DNA from 2 places in the Streptomyces sp. NBC_01717 genome. Region 1 is predicted to be linked to the other one. Evidence: predicted binding sites of a transcription regulator. Region 1 holds the regulator's gene; the other holds the start of a gene.

Evidence for each region. Region 1 encodes HspR, which represses chaperone genes until heat shock. Its sites were predicted from a motif close to TTGAGNNNNNNNNNCTCAA; they were not measured.
Region 2: the regulator HspR is predicted to act here: its motif matches at 1,806-1,824, upstream of dnaK (molecular chaperone DnaK).

The regions. Positions count from the first base shown of each region.
Region 1 is NZ_CP109178.1:4,522,384-4,525,796, forward strand. It holds gene OHB49_RS20445 (helix-turn-helix transcriptional regulator) at 1-406, shown strand, start outside; gene OHB49_RS20450 (LuxR C-terminal-related transcriptional regulator) at 644-1,663, shown strand; gene OHB49_RS20455 (heat shock protein transcriptional repressor HspR) at 1,700-2,146, opposite strand; gene dnaJ (molecular chaperone DnaJ) at 2,148-3,335, opposite strand.
Region 2 is NZ_CP109178.1:8,980,863-8,984,275, forward strand. It holds gene dnaK (molecular chaperone DnaK) at 1-1,756, opposite strand, end outside; gene OHB49_RS40590 (hypothetical protein) at 2,536-2,907, shown strand.

The DNA.
Region 1 (3,413 bases):
GGAGATCCGCACCCTCGAAGAGCTCATCGAACGGCTGATGATCTTCGACCACACGGTCGCATTCATCCCTGCCACGGACGACCGGCAAGTGGCGCTGGAGCTAAGACACCCGGGCATGGTGGAGTACCTCGTCAAGGTCTTCGAGCAGTTCTGGCGACGCGCGGTCCCGCTGCAGGAGGAGGTCCCCTACGAACCCACCCCCGAAGGAATCTCCGGCGTACGTCATTCGATCGCGAAGCTGCTGGTGGAGGGCCATGTCGACGAGGCCATCGCCCGCCGTCTCGGCATGAACGTACGCACCTGCCGCGCGCACATCGCCAAGCTCAGTTCCGCGCTCGGCAGCAACAGTCGTGCGCAACTCGGCTACCTCATAGCGCAGTCCGGGATCCTTGAGCAGGATCACTGACCCGCCACGTACATCGCCGCTGCGCAACCACTGTGTGTGTCGGTGTTCGACATGGCGTCCGACCTGCTTCCTTCGTGAAGGCGTGCCGTGACCGCGCAACGGGGGAGAACACAGCCACGACCCCACGACCCTTGTGCTCCCGAGGAGTTCATCACCCCCGACACGGCAACACTCCCCCAATGACTACGCTTCCACCACCGTCAGCTTGTTGCACTGTAAAAAGTGGGGGGCCCTCAGATGGCCGTAGACAGGGAAGTTCCGGTCCACCCGCATGATGCGCGAGAGCTGTGTGACTCCGCGATCCAGCTCTACGCCGAGGCGCTCCGCAAGGGGCGGATCCCACGCGCCGACCTCGCACCAGCCCCGTGCCTCATCGACATGGCCCTGGTCCACCCCGACCCCCGGGACGACGCGTGGATGCGCCCCGTGCCACCGTCCGCCGCCCTGGCACATCTGCTGCAGCCCGTCACCCGCGAGATCCACGAACGGATACGGCGCACCGCGGCCCTCGCGGACTCGCTGGCCCCCCTGGCGTCGGTGGTCAGTGAGGACCCCAACCTCGCCATCACCGTCATCGAGGGAAAGCCACAGATCAGGGCAGCCGTCGGCGACGCGACGGCGGGAGCATCGAGGGAGGTGCTGACGATGCAGCCAGGCAGCACCAGACCCTTCAATCAAATGCCGGAGGCGCTGCCCCGCGCCCTGTCCATGGTCGAGCAAGGGGCCAGCCTGCGACACATCTACCAGCACTCGGCCCGGTACGCTCCCCGACTCAAGGAGTACCTGGCCCAGGTCCCCGCGGACCGCCTCCAGGTACGCACCGTCGAACAGACCGTGGAACGACTGCTCATCTTCGACCGCGCGGTCGCCTTCATTCCCGCAAACGCCACGCGGGACGTCGCCCTGGAGATCCGCCACCCCGCCCTGATCCGCTTCCTGATCCAGATGTACGAGGTCCTGTGGGCGCAGGCCACTCCCCTCACCCAGCAACTGCCCACATCGGCCCCCGGCACCCCCGTCACCGCCGTACAGCGCAGCATCGCGCGCCTCCTGGTCGAAGGCCACGTCGACGACGCGGTGGCCCGCAAGCTGGGCATCAGCGTCCGCACCTGCCGGTCCCACATCGCCAAACTCATGCAGGCACTCGACGCCTCCAGCCGGACCCAACTGGGCGCGCTCATCGTCCGGTCGGGCATCGCTGAGCCGGACGGTGACGTCCGCACCGACGCGGAAGGCCCGCCACCCGTTTCCGGGTGACGGGCCTCGGCCGTCGTACGTACGCCGTAACCGCGCCTATTCCTTCGGCCTCTTCGGCCGCCAGACCACCAACGCACTGGTCTGCTGCACATCCTGATACGGCACCAGATCACGCCGGTACGACGCATGCACCTGCGCCTCGCGCTGCTGCATCGCCGCCGCCGCACCGTCCACTGCCGCGGAGAGTTCGGCGACGCGCTGCTGGAGCGCGGCCACCTGGTTCTCCAGCTCGATGATGCGCTTGATGCCCGCCAGGTTGATGCCCTCGTCCTGCGACAGTTGCTGCACGGTGCGCAGCAGCTCGATGTCGCGGGCCGAGTAGCGCCGGCCGCGGCCGGCCGTGCGGTCCGGGGAGACCAGACCGAGGCGGTCGTACTGGCGCAGTGTCTGCGGATGCAGGCCCGCGAGCTGGGCCGCGATCGAGATCACGTACACCGGTGAGTCATCGGTCAGTTGGTACGGATTACGTCGTCGGCCGTCCACATCATGCTCCCTTCGCGGCCTGGAACAGCTCCGCCCGCGGGTCCTCCCCCGCGGTCGCCTTCCGGTAGGCCTCCAGCGCGTCCTGCGCCTCGGGACCCAGTTCCTTCGGCACGGCCACCTCGACGGTGACCAGCAGGTCGCCCCGGGTGCCGTCCTTGCGTACCGCACCCTTGCCCCGGGCGCGCATCGTACGCCCGTTGGGGGTACCGGCCGGCAGTTTCAGGGTGACCGGGGGGCCGCCGAGCGTGGGGACCTTCACCTCGCCGCCGAGCGCCGCCTCCACGAAGGTGACGGGCACGGTGACCGTGAGGTTGTCGTCCCTGCGGCCGAAGACCGGGTGGGCGTCGACATGGACGACGACGTACAGATCGCCGGCCGGGCCGCCGCGCTCGCCCGGAGCGCCCTTGCCGCGCAGCCGGATCCGCTGGCCGTCGGAGACGCCCGCCGGGATCCTGACCTGCATGGTGCGCGACGAACGCGCCCGTCCACTGCCCTTGCAGACATCGCACGGGTCCTGGGCGATGAGGCCCCGGCCCTTGCAGTCCACGCAGGGATCGGTGAGCGAGAACCCGCCGCCGCTGCCGCGCGACACCTGGCCGGTGCCGACACAGGTCGGGCAGACCCTCGGGGTGCCGTTCTTGTCGCCGGTGCCCGAACACGCCTTGCAGGGCGCCTGGCTGGACATCCGCAGCGGGACCGTGGCCCCGTCGACCGCCTCGGTGAAGCTGAGCGTCACCTCGGACTCGATGTCCTGGCCGCGGCGCGGCTGCACACGTGTCCCCGCACCGCCGCCCCGGTTGAACAGGCCGCCGAAGACATCGCCGAGACCGCCGCCGCCACCGAAACCACCGGGGCCGCCGGCTCCGCCGCCCTGGGTGCCTCCGAAGAGGTCGCCCAGGTCGAAGTTGAAGTTGCCTCCCGCACCGCCGGGACCGGCCCGGAAGCCGCCGTTGCCGAAGAGGGCGCGCGCCTCGTCGTACTCCTTGCGCTTCTTGGAGTCGCCGAGGATGTCATTGGCCTCGGAGATCTCCTTGAAGCGCTCCTCCGCCTTGTCGTCGCCCTTGTTGGCGTCGGGGTGGAACTCGCGGGCGAGCTTGCGGTACGCCTTCTTGATCTCTGCGTCGGTGGCGTCCTTGGGGACGCCGAGAACCTTGTAGTAGTCCTTCTCGACGAAGTCCTTCGTGCTCATCGACGTCCCTCCTTCCGGACGATCGGCCGGGCGACCGGCCCGAGGGCCGGTCGCCGGGGCAGACGGTGGGCCCCTCGG
Region 2 (3,413 bases), 4.5 Mb from region 1:
TTTCGGCCTGTGTCTGCGCGTACAGGGCGGTGCCGATCCGCTGTGCGGCCGTACTTGCCTTCTCGGTGGCGGTACGGATCTCGGCGGTGTCCTCGCCCTTGAGCTTCTCCTTCAGCTCGGTGAGCGCGTCCTCCACCTCCGTCTTCACGTCACCAGGGATCTTGTCCGTATTGTCCTGCAGCAGCTTCTCGGTCTGGTAGACCAGGGACTCCGCCTGGTTGCGGGTCTCGGCGGCCTCGCGACGGCGGTGGTCCTCCTCCGCGTACTGCTCGGCCTCCTGCACCATGCGGTCGATGTCGTCCCTGGGCAGCGAGGAGCCACCGGTGACGGTCATCTTCTGCTCCTTGCCGGTGCCGAGGTCCTTGGCAGCGACGTGCATGATGCCGTTGGCATCGATGTCGAACGTGACCTCGATCTGTGGGACACCACGCGGGGCCGGTGGCAGACCGGTCAGGTCGAAGACGCCGAGCTTCTTGTTGTACGCCGCGATCTCGCGCTCGCCCTGGTAGACCTGGATCTGCACCGACGGCTGGTTGTCGTCGGCCGTCGTGAAGGTCTCGGACCGCTTGGTCGGGATCGTGGTGTTGCGCTCGATGAGCTTCGTCATGATGCCGCCCTTGGTCTCGATACCGAGGGACAGCGGCGTGACGTCGAGGAGCAGAACGTCCTTGACCTCACCCTTGAGGACACCGGCCTGGAGCGAGGCGCCGATGGCGACGACCTCGTCGGGGTTCACACCCTTGTGCGGATCCTTGGAGGTCAGCTCCTTCACCAGCTCGGTCACTGCCGGCATCCGCGTCGAACCGCCCACCAGGATCACATGGTCGATGTCCGACACCTTGATCCCGGCGTCCTTGACCGCGTTGTGGAACGGACCCTTGCAGCGCTCCAGGAGGTCCGCGGTGAGCTGCTCGAACTGCGCACGCGTCAGCTTCTCGTCCAGGTGCAGCGGGCCCTCGGCCGACGCCGAGATGTAAGGCAGGTTGATCGTCGTCTCGGTCGCGGACGACAGTTCGATCTTCGCCTTCTCCGCGGCCTCGCGGAGACGCTGCAGCGCCATCTTGTCCTTGGACAAGTCAACGCCGTAGCCGTTCTTGAACTGCTTCACCAAGTGGTCGACGATCTGCTGGTCCCAGTCGTCACCGCCGAGGTGCGTGTCGCCATTGGTCGCCTTGACCTCCACCAGGCCCTCGCCGATCTCCAGCAGGGATACGTCGAAGGTGCCGCCGCCGAGGTCGAACACGAGGATCGTCTGTTCGTTCTCCTTGTCCAGGCCGTAGGCCAGCGCCGCGGACGTCGGCTCATTGATGATCCGCAGCACGTTCAGGCCCGCGATGTGGCCCGCCTCCTTGGTCGCGGTGCGCTGGGAGTCGTTGAAGTACGCCGGGACGGTGATCACCGCGTCGGTGACGTCCTCCCCGAGATGCGCTTCGGCGTCCCGCTTCAGTTTCTGCAGCACGCGCGCGGAGATCTCCTGCGCGGTGTACCGCTTGCCATCGATGTCGCCGGACTCGGGAAAACGCCACTGCGCCTCTCCCATGTGCCGCTTGACCGACCGCGCGGTGCGCTCGACATTCGTCACTGCCTGCCGCTTGGCGATCTCGCCGACGAGCACCTCACCCGTCTTGGCGAACGCCACCACCGACGGAGTGGTCCGCGCACCCTCGGTATTCGCAATGACCGTCGGCTCCCCGGCCTCGAGCACAGACACCACGGAGTTCGTCGTTCCCAGGTCAACGCCCACAGCCCGTGCCATCACTGCCTCCATTTCCCGGCAATGCTTGATGCTCTTCCATTGATAAAACCTGAGTGCATCTGGGTCAATTATGGTCCACCTCTCTGTCTGGATCGCGGCGGTCCACCTGGCATGGGTGCGCGTGAGCGAGCGGCTCGACGAGGCGGGCGGCGTCGCTGATGTCGATCGCACTCCGGGAGGGGGACGCCCTGACGCCGACAACCCTGCAATTCGGGGGCGAACCGGCTCGGAGTACCGGGCGGCCACGTGCTGATACTCCCTGTGGCCATTGTCCCCGTTCGCCGTGTCACCGGCCTGCTCGCCGGCGTTTCGACCCTGCGGGCCCTGATAGCCAGGGTCACCAGTTCCGCATCACCGAGAATCCCGCGGCCGATCGGTGTGAGTGCCGCGGCAGAGTGCGATGAATACGCCGCCTCGCCGACGATGTGATCAATCCCAAGGACCGAAGCCGCCACCGGGCTACAAAGGATGCGAACTCGGCCCGGTGGCCTCACTGACGCGAGAGGACATCCCGCCCGGCCGGCCCTGTGGACGACGGGACCGGAGTCGTCGGACATGCCTGTGGTCGTGCGGCGGCCCCGGAGTCGTCGTCGGCCGCAGAAGAGCCATCGAGCCCCGACCGGCATGGAATCCGCAGCCGTCGGCTGTTCCAGGGACGCCTTGCTGAGGAAATTCTCGACGGCGCGATGGAGACCAGGACCGCGTTCACAGCATTGCGAAGGGGCTTGGACGAGGCACCGGATCCGGCCGTCCTCGCAACACGACAATGAGGAGAGGTCATGGCGCGGGTGGAAGTGGAGGGCACCGATATCGTTGTTCGCCTCTCATGGTGGGAGAGGGCGGCGACACGCCACCGCGAGGTGCGGGTACCGGGATCGGCACTTCGCCGGCTGTATCTCGAGCCCGACTGGTGGCGGGCGCTCCGTGGTGGGCGCGGCCGGGGCACCTGGATTCCTGGACGGCTGTGCGCGGGCATCCGCCCACTTCAGGAGGGGCAGGACTTCGCGTTGGTACGGGCCGGCGGGCCGGTGCTGTGTCTGGAACTGCGCCGGTGTGCACCGTTCAGCAGGCTGGCGATCTCCGTCACCGACCCTGAGGCGGCGATGCGGGTTCTGCTGCCGCTGGTCCCGCGGGATCGGCTGGGAACGTGAGCGCCGGTCATTTGATGTCGCTGATCGGACCCTCCCTGGCCGACTCCTTCGTCCGACCGGGACATGAAGCCCGGCGGACTGTGCCCCACGGAGCCCGCCACCCGGACGGGGGGAATCGGCAACAGGTGCTGCCGCCTTGCGTCAGGGGACATGTAATCCCGGACAGTTCACTCTCCGCTACGCCGCATCGATTCCGACCGGGAACCGAGAGTTCGGTCCGGTGCCGATGCCCAGCACAGCGAATGGAGTTGCGACGGCCGCCGTCGCTGCCGGGGGGCGAATCGTCATCGGTGCCTCAAGGGCGCTTTCATCATCCGTAACCCCGACGGCGCCCTCTTCACCGTGTCCGACACGAAGGGCGGCGACCTCATTCAGCGTACTCAAGTCGACTGCGCCGACCAGGTGCGCGGCCGGCCGCGGGCGTGCGCCCCTACGACCCTTCCTCGCCGGACTGCTCTCATGCGCGCGGCACCTCACCGATTGCGGCCTCAGAGTGATCGGCGCAG